2 regions of the Brevibacillus nigriterrae genome follow, and region 2 is predicted to be linked to the other one. Evidence: predicted binding sites of a transcription regulator. Region 2 holds the regulator's gene; the other holds the start of a gene.
The links. Region 2 encodes Rex, which represses fermentation and respiration genes when NADH is low (regulators of the CRP and FNR family bind a similar motif). Its sites were predicted from a motif close to TTGTGAAATATTTCACAA; they were not measured.

Region 1: ACPW7N_RS01705 (DUF2249 domain-containing protein) is a predicted target of Rex. The motif match lies at 4,673-4,690, and genes of this name have one in related genera.

The regions. Positions count from the first base shown of each region.
Region 1 covers NZ_JBNCMT010000001.1:324,215-331,012, forward strand. Annotated here, with positions in the region: gene ACPW7N_RS01670 (universal stress protein) at 1-134, opposite strand, end outside; gene mobB (molybdopterin-guanine dinucleotide biosynthesis protein B) at 258-758, opposite strand; gene ACPW7N_RS01680 (molybdopterin molybdotransferase MoeA) at 771-2,030, opposite strand; gene mobA (molybdenum cofactor guanylyltransferase) at 1,966-2,637, opposite strand; gene ACPW7N_RS01690 (DUF542 domain-containing protein) at 2,687-2,878, opposite strand; gene ACPW7N_RS01695 (hypothetical protein) at 2,891-3,307, opposite strand; gene ACPW7N_RS01700 (Crp/Fnr family transcriptional regulator) at 3,542-4,222, shown strand; gene ACPW7N_RS01705 (DUF2249 domain-containing protein) at 4,357-4,593, opposite strand; gene ACPW7N_RS01710 (DUF2249 domain-containing protein) at 4,754-5,284, shown strand; gene ACPW7N_RS01715 (Crp/Fnr family transcriptional regulator) at 5,356-6,105, shown strand; gene ACPW7N_RS01720 (hypothetical protein) at 6,324-6,798, shown strand, end outside.
Region 2 covers NZ_JBNCMT010000003.1:206,043-212,840, forward strand. Annotated here, with positions in the region: gene dinG (ATP-dependent DNA helicase DinG) at 1-2,436, shown strand, start outside; gene ACPW7N_RS03920 (ComEC/Rec2 family competence protein) at 2,472-3,359, shown strand; gene ACPW7N_RS03925 (redox-sensing transcriptional repressor Rex) at 3,374-3,997, shown strand; gene ACPW7N_RS03930 (amidohydrolase) at 4,015-5,313, shown strand; gene ACPW7N_RS03935 (hypothetical protein) at 5,732-6,436, shown strand; gene ACPW7N_RS03940 (cell wall elongation regulator TseB-like domain-containing protein) at 6,477-6,798, shown strand, end outside.

The DNA.
Region 1 (6,798 bases), on a different contig from region 2:
GGAATCGCTGGAAGGTGAACGTATAAAATGGAAATTTGTGAATGAGGAAGCTCTTCATACGTTTTTCGTGCCCACTCTACAGCTTTTTGAGAAGCAGCAGAACCGTCCACAGCGAGCAATATCTTCTTAAACATGTGATTTCCTCCTTAGTTATTGAATGATTCACATGATTCACTTTTATTCTATCACCTTTTGTCAATTTGCTTGTGAAATACATCACATCGATATTCGCTTCCATACTCAAAACCTTCGGATGTTCATAAAAAGGACAAACGATAGCGGTCAAGAATCAGTTCACATATCTTTTCTTGATCATGAATGGAGTAAACAGGGAGTGAATCGGCTTTCATCGGCAACCAGCTTGCGATGGCAATAATTTGTGTTAACTTGTGCAACAATTCCTTATCTTCTTCCCGGCGAATCAGCACGATTTTTGGATAATCAGCATATTTAAACCCCTCAATGAGAATGATATCGGGGATTCCTGTTGAAATACGATTGATTAATTCCGGCAACTCAACAGGCGAGTAATCAAGCCATGCTGTTTTTGTTTTAGATTGAATCGCTACAAGTGGTGCGCCCGCTTCTTTAAATTGCCATGTATCTTTCCCTGTTTGATCCAGTTCAAAATCATGCCCACCATCATGTTTAATGACAGCCACACGCAATCCTTCACTCGACAGTCTGCGAATGATATGTGTAAGCAATGTTGTCTTTCCTGAATTGGAGTATCCGCTGATTTGCATGATAAAAGGCATCACTTGATCACCTTACTCCCCTTTTTGCCAGCTTGGCATTCTCGTCGGGATTACCCACACTCGCTCCCCTGCTCTCTTGCCTCGCCCTCCAGCAGGAATAATAATGAAACACTCGGTTAGATACAGGGTTGTCAAGTTACCCGATTTGTCGTTCAAATCTGGCTCGGCATACAGTACAGTATCCTTGATCGCCAGTTTCCCCCGCAAGTATCTAGGATATGGACACGGCTTGTCATAATCTTCCGTAAGAATTGCCTCAACTTTCGTGACACCCGTGGTTGGCCGCCCAAGCATTTTATGGATTAACGTGCGCACAAACAATTCAAATCCTGCATAGCAGGCACCGGGATTTCCGGAAAGAGCACAAATCATTTTTCCCCGGAATTTTGCTGCTGTTGTGGGACTTCCCGGACGAATAGCAACTCGATTAAAAAGAAGCTCCACATCAGAATGACCTACGATCGAAGCCATAATATCAAAATCACCAACAGAAACTCCGCCGGTCGTTACCAGAATGTCAACATCCTCAATAATTCTCTGCACTGCTTCTTTAGCCAACTCTTCGTTGTCTGGCAGCTTTTCATATTCTACTGGTATTCCGCCCGCTTCTGTAATCATGGCAATGATCATAGGCGTATTACTGTTGCGAATTTTTCCTGGAACCATTGGCTTGTCAACGTCAACTAGTTCATTGCCTGTTGATAGAATTCCCACTTTCGGTTTTACCCTAACTTTTACTTTGGTATAGCCAAAAGTCGCCAGCGTCGCGATGATGCCTGCATCAATCAACTCTCCTTGTGGGATAACCAGTGTCCCTTGTTGCACTTCTTCTCCACTCCGGGAAATATTCTCACCCGGCACGAGTTCTTTCTTGATTTCAACCGTATCTGAGATTTGACCCGGATTTACGGTTTGTTCAAACATGATCACCGCATCTGCACCCGGAGGAATCATTGCACCTGTCATGATTCGGCTGGCTTCTCCGACAGAGAGTGTCCTCTCTGGTACATCTCCTGCAGCGATCGTCTCAATCACTCGCAATGGAATCGGGTTTGACGGTGTGGCAGATTTCGTGTCTACTGATCGGACGGCAAAACCATCCAGTGGGGATTTATCAAATGGGGGCAAATTGGTCGTTGCGTAAACTGGTTCTGCCAGCACTCGGCCAAAAGACTCCTTCAAGTGTATTTCTTCTATTGAAAGAAGTTCAGCTTGTCCCAGTATTTTTTGGATTGCTTCGTCCACTGTTACTGTCTCTCTTTGAAAACGCATCAATCTCTCTTCCTTTCTCACAAGCAATCTGGTACTGCTCTGGAGTATTCATGTTAAACGTAGACCATTCACTCAACTCTCCTGATGACAAGTAATGAACATGCAATTGATCCAACACTTTCATTACTTTAAGGTTGTTCGTCTGGAGTGCTTCTTCCCAAATACGTTTGGTGCGGCGATGATAGAGTGCAAACAGTGGATGGATTCGCTCATTGGTCCTTGGGACAATGGCGTCAAATGTCTCCAGTTGGTCAACGTGTTTCATCAGTTGTGCAATATCATCTGCTTGGACAAAAGGCAAATCGCAGGAAAGAAAAAGAAAAACGTCTTCATTTCGTAGGGTAAGTGCTGTATGTATTCCCGAGATGGGGCCGTGGGATGGAGAGATATCGCTCGTCACCTGTACGTGCAGACGACGCAAAGCCTCCAGAGGCAGTTGCTCGGGAGTGTTGGAGATGACAAGGCAAGGAAGTTTATTAGCTAACACCCTGTGAACGAGATGAAGCAGGAGGGGCTCTCCCTGCCAATCGAGTAACTCTTTGGCAGTACCCATCCTGCTACTTTTTCCACCTGCGAGAATAACACCGCACCCGGACAATCCAGTCATATTCGCAGCGTTCCCCTCTATCGTTTGATTTCATTCGAAGTTTGACTGTTTACGCCCACTTTTCTTTGGTCTCAGAAATTCTGCGCATCAGTTCTTCCGGTTCGATACCTGCTTCTTTAGCCGCCAGTTCTAGTGAATGATTCCCACCGCAGCACGTATCAACATTCCATTCATTTAATGCATTCATCCAACGAGCATCCATGTCAATCAGTTGATTCACCGTAGTTTGCAAAGTAATCATCTGTATTTCCTCCTATTTTACACTTTTTATTCTTGCATTGCGAATCGTAATAAAGATATTGGAAGCAAATAATAGAATCGTGCACCATTCAATAAATCCAGCCCACCCTGCAACGACCCAGGCGCCAGAAAACCAGTTTCCGATCGATGCGGCCATGGATAAAACCAGAACTACAAAAGCAGCATTTCCTGCGTACAAATGTATCCACGCCCATTTTTCACTATGCAGTGGATGACCGATAAAACGAGGCAACACATGATATAAAACACCAAACACCATCATGGTTAAAAAGCCAAGCAGATTGAGGTGCATATGAACTAGACGAAACGCTTGAAGTTCAGGATTGACAAAAAAGAGAACGCCAAGTCCTGTCCCAATAACCAGATAGGTGATGCTGAGAATAATAAAAGCTTGTACGTAACCTTTCAACTATTTCTCCTCCAGACCGAGAAACTCGAATAACCTGCCAGTACACTTCATCATGTTCGAAAATGGATATTCACAAATATCGATTTTATTTTAGGTAACTTTAGTGCTGGTTGTTGTGATTTGTCTCACAAATACGATAGACTTATAGTGATATTATTAACATTGGAAACTTATTACTTACAAAATGCAAGTAGGTTATCTTTGCTGTAAGTTTTTAGAAAAGAGTGATGAATTATGAGTCCACTTATTCCTATTCTTCGTAACATCCCCACTTTTCGTGAGTTGGATGAACATGAATTTGAAAAACTCTCAACGATCACCATCAAACATTCCTACCAACGCAAAGCGAATGTTTTTATGCAAGGGGAAGCACGGCACGCTGTCTTCTTTGTTTGTCGTGGAATTATAAAAATATACAAGATTGACATGAACGGCAATGAACAAATTGTTTCGTTTCAAAAAAAAGGAGATATGTTCCCCCATACTGGATTTTTTGACCAAACTCCGTATCCTGCAACAGCAGAGGTTGTGGAGCCTGCTGAGTTAATCGTGATTCCACTTAAGTCATTTGAACAATTGATGTTGGAAACGCCTACAATCGCCGTTAAAGTGATGAGGGTTATGGGAGATAAAATTCGGGAGTTGCAATCCAAGCTGCAAGAATTTGTGGCACACGATGTCAACCATCGTGTCGTTTCTTTCCTCTTGCGCTTAGCGAAGGAACATGGTTCACCTGAAAAAGGACACATTCAGATTGACTTGCCGTTAACCCACCAGGAGTTTGCCAATATGGTTGGTACTACACGGGAGACAGTAAACCGTGTATTCAACCAGCTCAAAAAGGAAGAAATTATTGGAATGAATCGCAAAAAAATTACCATACTTGATATAGATGCATTAGAACGCCTCATATAATTTGAGGCGTTCCTTTTTGGGTAATCTTTATTGGGCCCCTAACGACGATGCTCAGGACGTGCGAGTGTCGACGATGCAACACGGAAGTTGCGTTTAGTCGACCGCCAGCGTTAGCTTCAGTCGGGTTGGTAATCTTACGTTCTTTTAATTTCAACTTGCCAAACTTCAGGACCTTCTTCGAGGTACTCCCAACCAAAAATGCCTGGACGCTCCATGGTAAATTGATATTGAAGCGGTTTAGGATCATGGTCGTTTTTCAACAGCATGCTCTCACCTGGTTGCAACTGATCGAAAGTCTCGAAAATCACACGGTGTTTATCTCTTGGTGCGTATTCACGTGCATCAACTGTTGCTTTAAATTCTCTTGACATGTGTATTCCTCCCTAATGACGATAACCGCAAGTTTTTTTCTTGACACATTATCATCTTAGCCATTTTTCTTAACAATAATTGTGATAGGCATCACAAAATAAAAATCTCTAAAAAGTTAAACTGTAATCAATGTAAGTAGGGGAAAAGGAGAGTTAGAGAATGAGCGCAAACTTAAATTATGTTGAATTAGACGTTCGTCCACATCTCAAAAAGAAACTCGAGCCATTTGAAATTATTATGGAAGCGGTTAAAAAATTACAAAAAGACGATGTATTTGTCTTACATGCGACCTTCAAGCCAACGCCGCTCTTAAGCGTGATGAAAGTTAAAGGTTTTGTAAACAAGGTTGAACAAGTTGATGATGAACACTGGATTGTAACTTTCGTACACAAAAGCAATTCTGATATATTAGATGAAGTAAGTATTCCTGCTCCAGCACCAGAAGAAACAGAAGCCTCTTCACCAGTATCAGAAGGAAAAGTATACACCCTCGACAATCGTGGATTAGAGCCGCCTCAACCGATGATTCGCACGTTAGCACAGTTGGATAAAATGGCTCCTGGCGACACATTGATCATCACGAATGACAGAGTTCCTGTTTTTTTACTGGAGGAATTAAATCAACTTGGTTATTCATACGAAGTGGAGAACCTGGAAAACGATGCTGCTAGGTTGACGATCAAAAAATAAGCGAACAAAAAAGGGCAATTGTTCAACTGACATTGCCCTGTCTCTATCCATCGATAAGGGGGACTAAAAAGATGGCAACTGTCAGTTTAAGTGCACATGAATTAAGCTGTATTTCGACAAACTGCCCGTATTACTTTGGGAATATTGGTATATTCTCCAATGACAACATCAATTTGCTTAAAAGTTCCATGACATTCCACAAAGTAACGGCAGGATCTTATTTGGTTTGGGAAGGAGATCCTACTGGCAAGCTCTATTTTATCCAACAAGGTCACGCAAAATCCTTTAAATCGACCAACGACGGAAAAGAGTTTACATTAGGATTATTCCAAACCGGCGACCTGTTTGGTGAGCCGAAAATTCGGGATGGAAGCCGTTATAAGTATAATGCTAAGGTTTCTGAAGACAGCATTGTCGGTGTACTGGAGCAACAAGATATTGAACGACTGCTTATGCAATCGGGCGATCTTGCCATCCATTTTGTGAAGTGGATGGGAATCATGCACTCCATGACACAAACCAAACTACGTGACTTGTTGTTATACGGGAAACCGGGTGCATTGGCATCTACCCTGATTCGGATGTCTAATTCGTATGGGAAACCAGTTGAGGGCGGAATCCGCATTTCACATAAACTATCCAATACAGAACTTGCTAACATTATTGGTACTGCCCGTGAAAGTGTAAATCGCATGTTAAACAAGTGGAGAAGCAAAGATATTATTAGCTTTGATAACGGTTATATTACGATTCGCAATCTTGGGTACCTTCAAACGATTTGCCATTGTCAGGAATGTCCTCGTGAAATTTGTCGCATGTAGTTAGTTGTTGATATTATTATTTGTTATATATAAAAAAACAATTTTACGGACGGTGTCTTCTGCACCGTCCGTTTTTCATTTCTCAGTTCCTGAATCGTAAATTTAGGCTCAAACACATATTGCAATATACATAACTGTCCATTACAAAAGTTCCCAACCAACAATACTATTAATAATGTCCAGTTCTTATTCACATAACATCGAAAGGATGGTTGTTAATGAGAGTGAAATTTAGAGGTAACACCCGTGTTAGGGTTTCTAGGAGAACCCCAAATCGGAATCGGATCAATACACTCCGCTTGGTGCGGGTATTGAGACGGGCTGTTGCAAATCAAATACAAGCAAGCGGTTCTGTTTACGCAGAACAACTCATCAATGCTGTAAGACAGACTATTCAAAATGAATTTTCCCAATTTAGCTCTCAAATCACTACACAGCTAGAGCCATGGCTGCGCAATATCATCCAAGAAGAATTGAACGCAACAGTGCCTGGTATTGTACAAACACAACTGGAAAACGAACTATACTCAGCAAGATTTGCCCAATTCCTGCAAACCGCCCTTTCTCCAAATAGCAATTTTGGTGAGATTGCTCGGGAATTTTTACAGCAGATTGTTGTTCTGACTACAACCGGAGGAACCATTACTGGAATACTTGTTGAGATTGGAACTGATTTTCTACGAATTCAAGAGT
Region 2 (6,798 bases):
TTGGCAACGTCTGAATTATTGTTGCACTTGCTATTGATACTAAAAGAGATGCCGCTCATCACGATTCAACGCTTGCAGATGCTAGTGAACACTTTTCGTTCAGACATCGGCGCTCTGCTACGTCATGTCGAGATGGAAAAAATGATGACCTGTTCGTTTGATCCAGAGGCACCAACGGAACAGAGCGAAGATGAAAACTGGGATACATATCGTCAGATTGCGTTACGTAAGCAAAAAAAGCATTGGATTGAAACCAAACAAACATTTGCTCATATGGAAATTGATGTCCTTCTCGAAAGTCTGATGGGAGAGGGAGGTGCTTTGCATCGGGAGAACCCTTCATTTCAGCGAAGAGACGAGCAGGAAGCCATGATCCGAGCTATTTATGCTGCAATGGACGACGAGGTACACCTGTTTGCCGAAGCGGGGACTGGAACCGGCAAGTCGCTCGCTTATTTGATCCCGAGCATCCTCTGGGCAAAGCTGAATCAGGAACAAGTGGTGATCAGCACTCATACGATTCAACTGCAGGAACAGCTTTTTGCAAAAGACATTCCGCTTCTCCAGAAAGTCCTTCCTTTTGACATGAGAGCCGCTCAGTTGAAGGGAAGAGGAAACTATTTGTGCTTGCGAAAATTTGAGCAAACCTTGAACGATTCAAGTGATTCATCCCATGAGGTCATGCTAGCTAAAGCTCAGATCGTCACCTGGCTGACGCAGACAGAAACAGGAGACTATGAGGAAATCAGTCTTCCACCCGCAGCATCCAATCTATGGCAGCAAGTCAAAAGTGATACGCATTCGTGCTTGCACCGACACTGTCCGTGGTTCTCTCGTTGTTTCTACTATCAAGCAAAAGAACGAGCACGTGAAGCCGATCTCATTATCGTGAATCACGCTCTTTTGGTTTCGGATATGGATGCAGATGGTGGGATTATTCCCAAAACACCGGTAGTGATCATCGACGAGGCCCATCAGTTAGAGGAAGTAGCCAGTCAACACTTAGGCATTGAGTATTCAACTGCTCAGCTTATGTATTTGCTCGAAAGGCTGGAAACCGATCAGGAGCAAGCCATTTTGAACGTGTACAGCAATGAATTGAACGAGTGGGACAGCTCGCTCTCCACCTTTGTCCAAGAACAGATGGAGACAATCAGACGGACACACATCAAGGCAAGAGAAACCTACTTGCAATGGTCACAGCTTCTGTATCATTGGGCTTTGAAGCGAGCCAAAGAGACAATCGATATCGGAAGAGCGACTGTACGTTATCGGGTGGGAGATTTTAGCGATCGCAACGCTCGTATCATTACCTCGTCTGAAAAATGCAAGAAAGAACTCGCTGAACTGGGAGCGAATCTTGAGGAACTGCTTGCACCGATTCAAAAGCCCGAAAAGCCACTTTCCTTCGGTGTAAAAAGATGCAAGACAGATCTGGAAGGAATCGTGCAAGATGTGAAGCGGACAATCGAGACCATTCATACCTTGCTTATACAAGACGATGCCGACCTGGTGAAATGGATGGAAATTGAATCACGCACCTCTCGCAAGCATTTATTTCTGTACGCCTTGCCACTGCATATTGGACAAACCATGCGTGAACAGTTTTTTGCAGAAAAGCGGAGTGTGATTCTGACATCAGCAACATTGACGGTGAAAAACAGCTATGACTATTTGTTGGAGCGATTGGGTTTTGACGCAAATCAGGAACAAAACTATCGTACGGTTACGCTGCCTTCACCTTTTGACTATGAACAACAGGGACTCTTGTTGCTGCCATCGGATTTACCTTCTATTTCAGAGAATGAGAGAATGTATCTGGATGCCGTCACACAAGGTTGTGTCGATGTTGTCCGAGCCGCAGAAGGGCGGACCATGATCCTCTTTACCTCTTACTCCATGCTTCGTCAAGTCTATGAAGGGATGAAGCAGTTGTTGTCAGAAGAAGAGGGGTATACACTGTTAGGACATGGCATTGACAGCAGTAATCGCAGCAAGCTTGTCCGCAACTTCCAGCGTGAATCCAAAGCCGTGTTGCTTGGCACCAGCAGTTTTTGGGAGGGAGTAGACATCCCTGGCAAAGACTTAAGCTGTCTTGTCATCGTCCGTCTCCCGTTTACACCGCCGAATCATCCGTTGCTTGAGGGGCGTTCGGAAAGACTGAAGGAAGAAAAGAAAAATCCGTTTATGTCGCTTTCCCTGCCACAGGCCATCATTCGATTCAAGCAAGGTGTGGGACGACTGATTCGCCATCATATGGATCAAGGGGTGATTGTCGTCTTTGATTCCCGGATTGTAGAATCACGATACGGACGTTCGTTCCTTGCTTCCTTGCCACCTTTCCAGACAAAGACAGGGCCATGGGTTTCGTTGCGTGAAATGATCACGCCTTTTCTCGACCCCCAAAAAAGAATGGTTGCAGAAGAAGAATCATAAAATGAAACATGCTGTTCCTGAAGGGTGATCATTTTATGAGATTCAACTGCTTGCTGGTTATCGTACTCACCTTTCTACTGACTGCGTGTTCAATTGACGATCATTTGAAAAACGTAGTAAAAGTAGATGACCCAATATTAAGCGAGAATGAAAATGACTTTCTTGGCATGATTACGGTGTTTTTCCCTCTACAAAACGGGGAGAGTACATTGATTACTTTTCCAAACGGGAAGAAGTTGTTGATCGATACAGGAAGTGAAAAGGATGTTTCCACGCTTTTGGAACTGCTGGAAGAGCGCAAAGTGACCAAAATCGACTACGTGATGATCACCAACGATTTGCCTACTCATGCGGGTGGCTACCCTGAGCTTTCCAACCATTTTCAAATCGATACCATCCTGATGCCAGAAGCGATCCACAGATCCATTCAACAGGTAATACCCTTGCCTGCAAACAAAAAACTTATCCTGCTTGGAGAAGGTGATGAACTGACTTTTGACGAAAAGATTGTGTTGAAAGTTTTGAATCCGAGCGAACCGCTGCTTTTATCACCGCAGGATAATTCGTTGGTGTTTCAACTTAAGCAGGATCAGTTGCGTTTTCTTTTCACCAGTGCAATCAGCGAAAAAGCAGAAGACCGACTGCTGCAGCGATACACCAAGATTCTCCGATCAGAGATCTTGAAAGTAGCGAGTCAAGGAAGCAACCAGGCGTCATCACAGGTGTTTTTGACCAAGGTTGATGCTCAGATAGCTGTTATTGAAACAGGATTGTCTGAGAAAGAAATGAAAGCGAATCAGGAGGAAATTGTCGAGCGCCTGAGTGAATCATGGGCGGAAACGTATATAACCGGAATTCATGGAACGATTTCTATCCTATCGAATGGAAAAGATTACAAGGTTATTAAGAAAAAAAGAGAATAGAGAGGAGGAAGATCATGGTAAAAGCACCGAAAATATCTGAAGCTGTTGTTCGTCGTTTACCAATTTACCTAAGGTATTTGATCAGTCTCAATCAAATGGATGTGAAAACCGTCTCTTCTCAACAGATGGGAAAAACACTTGATGTGAATCCTGCGCAAATCAGAAAAGATCTTGCTGCTTTCGGAGATTTTGGCAAAAAGGGAATCGGTTATGACGTTGATTACCTGATCGAAAAAATCAGACAGATACTAAAACTGGACCAGGAAATCCATGTTGCTTTGGTCGGAGCAGGTCATCTTGGACATGCCATCAGTAATTACAATATCTATTTGAAAGATAATATGAGAATTGTAGCTATTTTTGATACTGATGAGACCAAACACGGAAAAATCATAGCAGGTCTGATGATTCGACCAATGTCCGAAATGAAGCAAGTGATTATTGATATGCAAATTCGCTTGGCGATAATTACTGTGCCAGCATTTGCCGCGCAGGATGTGGCTGACCAGCTCGTAGAAGCCGGAATTGAAGGGATCCTCAATTTTGCCCCTGTGAACCTGCGAACAGAAAAAGATGTTCGCATACATCATGCCGATGTTACTTCGAGCTTGCAAAGCTTGGCTTATTACCTTACATAATGATTGGAGTGTCAACATTGAAGAAAACCATCATCACCAATGCAACTGTGATCACAGTAAACGCTGCAAATGAAGTTATCGAAAATGGTGCGATTGCCTTTGAGGGAAATAAAATAACTTATGTGGGAGTAACTCCAGAGGACCTGACTGGCTATGATCAAGTGATCGACGGCAAAAACAAATTCGTTCTCCCTGGTCTCATCAATACGCATGGTCACGTAGGGATGTCGCTTCTGCGGGGGTATGCGGATGACTTGCCGCTGCAACAATGGCTGGAAGATAAAATGTGGCCGCTTGAAGCTCAATTCACGGCTGATCACGTGAAGTGGGGCGCCTATCTTTCCATTGTTGAAATGATTCGAACTGGAACGACGACGTTTGTTGATATGTATGATCATATGGATCAAGTAGCCCAAGCGGTTCAAGACTCAGGCATGCGTGCTCGTTTGTGCCGTGGGATGATTGGCTTTTGTTCAGAAGAAGAAAGACAGGCGAAACTGCGGGAAGCTACCCAATTTGCTCGTAATTGGCACAATCAGGCTGACGGGCGTATTACCGTGATGATGTCCCCTCATGCTCCTTACACTTGCACTCCAGACTTTATCAATCAAATTTTGGAACGTGCCCATGAGCTTGATTTGCCGATGCACATCCATATGTCAGAAACAGCGTGGGAAGTAGAGCAAAATGTGAAGGATTACGGTGTTCGACCAGTCGCTCACTTGGAGAACCTTGGCGTATTCTCCCGTCCAACCCTTGTTGCCCATGCGGTACATTTGACGGATGAAGAAATCGATGTACTGGCAAAATATAATGTAAGGGTTTCGCACAATGTCGTGAGTAACCTGAAGCTGGCAAGCGGAGTTGCCCGTGTACCTGAGATGTTGTCCAAGGGTGTTAGTGTCTCTTTAGGTACAGACAGCTCTGCGAGCAACAACAACCTGAATCTGTTTGAGGAATTAAAATTGGCGGCGATCCTCCACAAAGGCGTACGTAATGATCCAGTCGCTGTACCAGCCGAAGATGCATTGCGTATGGCAACCATTTTGGGCGCTGACGGGGTATTCCAAAAAGAGACGCTGGGTTCACTGGAGGTTGGCAAACAAGCTGATATCATCATGCTGGACAGTGCTCAAGCGCATTTCCATCCGGCTCATAACCCAATTTCACATGTGGTGTATGCGGCAAATGGCCGTGACGTAACAGATACGATTGTTGCAGGGGAATGGATTATGAGAAATCGTGAATTGCTCACGGTGGATGAAGAAAAAGTAATCTATGAAGCAAACCGCATGTTTGATTCTTTAAAACGATAAATGGAAAAAGTCTCCCATCAAAGGCATTTTGACAAACAGCCTTGTCAACACACCTGGTGAATGATGGGAGCAAAAGGAAAAGCGAAAGGTGTAGGTAGGAATATTTTGGTTAGCTAGAATCTTGGCTGTAACGCCAAATGTTTTTTAAAGAGGTGTGGCGGTATTCATTTGGTGAATGTTGTGAAAAGGCTCTAAGCGGTGATGATAAACCTGCCCAGGAAACTCGGTATTCCTGTAGCAACGACCAGCTCGGTTCGACGGAGGTTGTCGTTGGCAGCTTCACACGCTCACCTCCTTGGGGTGTACCTGTAGTATGACCGTTAACACTACCGCTATGTTTAGAAAGTTTTCGGTATCGTTCTAAAACCTTCTAGTCCTTCATAAATTTTAGGAACTGGGACGAGGGAGGGGGAGCGTTATGTACATCAGAAGGAACCAACTATGGTGGCTGATCCCCATTTTTCTTGGTCTCTTCCTGCTCGGTATGCTCCTTGCTGTTATAACCAAACCACCTCAAACGACACCTGCATCTTCATCCATGGAAGAAAAAAATCAGGGAGACCCGGATACCTTGCATCATGATCAGCTTGCCAGTCTCGTCAAAAAACTGGCTGGTGATACACCTGTTACCTACCAGGTAAAGACCAGGGACCAGACGTATCAAGGCGTATATCGTGGAGAATCATTCGATGTCAAGGGCAACGTATCAGGTCATATCATCCAGATGAAACGCAGTACAGACAAAGTTGAACTGCAAGTGGATGGGAAAGAGCAGCCATTAGAATTTCTTCCTTATGCGTTGTTTACCCCTTATGAACACGCCATGATCATACAAGGACAACTTCATTCACTCGTACCGACAGAGTTGCATAAGCGTGATCGGGATGGGCTCAAAGGGCTTCAGTTTGCTCTTCCGTCCAATCAGGTGGAGTCCATGATTTCGCTCTGGTTGGGGCCACAATTTCAGGCAGATGAAATCATGCGACAAACGCTGAAAGATGTGGTTATTCGCTATGAGCTATGGTATGATACCGATAAATTCGAGGTAAAGCAATTAACTGTTGATTTGCTAGTACCCAGCTTTCAGAATCAGCAAAGAGATCAACTCGTGTTCCGTTTTTAAGGGACACCGCCTGACAACAGCGTAAGCAAGAGTCAGGAGGATGAAAAAGGAGTTAGTGTTTGTGTATGTACGTGTAGGTATTGCTGTAGGAATCTTGTTGCTTTTGTTGGGTGGATTTTTGTATCACCTTACTTCAAGTGCAGTTGGCGAGAAATACGCTTCCGAGGATCAGGTACGGCAATGGGTTAAGGATCGGACGGGAATTGCACAAATTGATGAAATCAGCGAATTTCGCGGGACAAAGGTCTATGCGGTTGTGATTGGAAAGAATCACTTCGGCACACCTGTAATCGCCTGGCTCACACCAGATTCGGTTGATTTTGAAATAATGGATGGCGTTGTAACGAGAAATAGTGTACAGG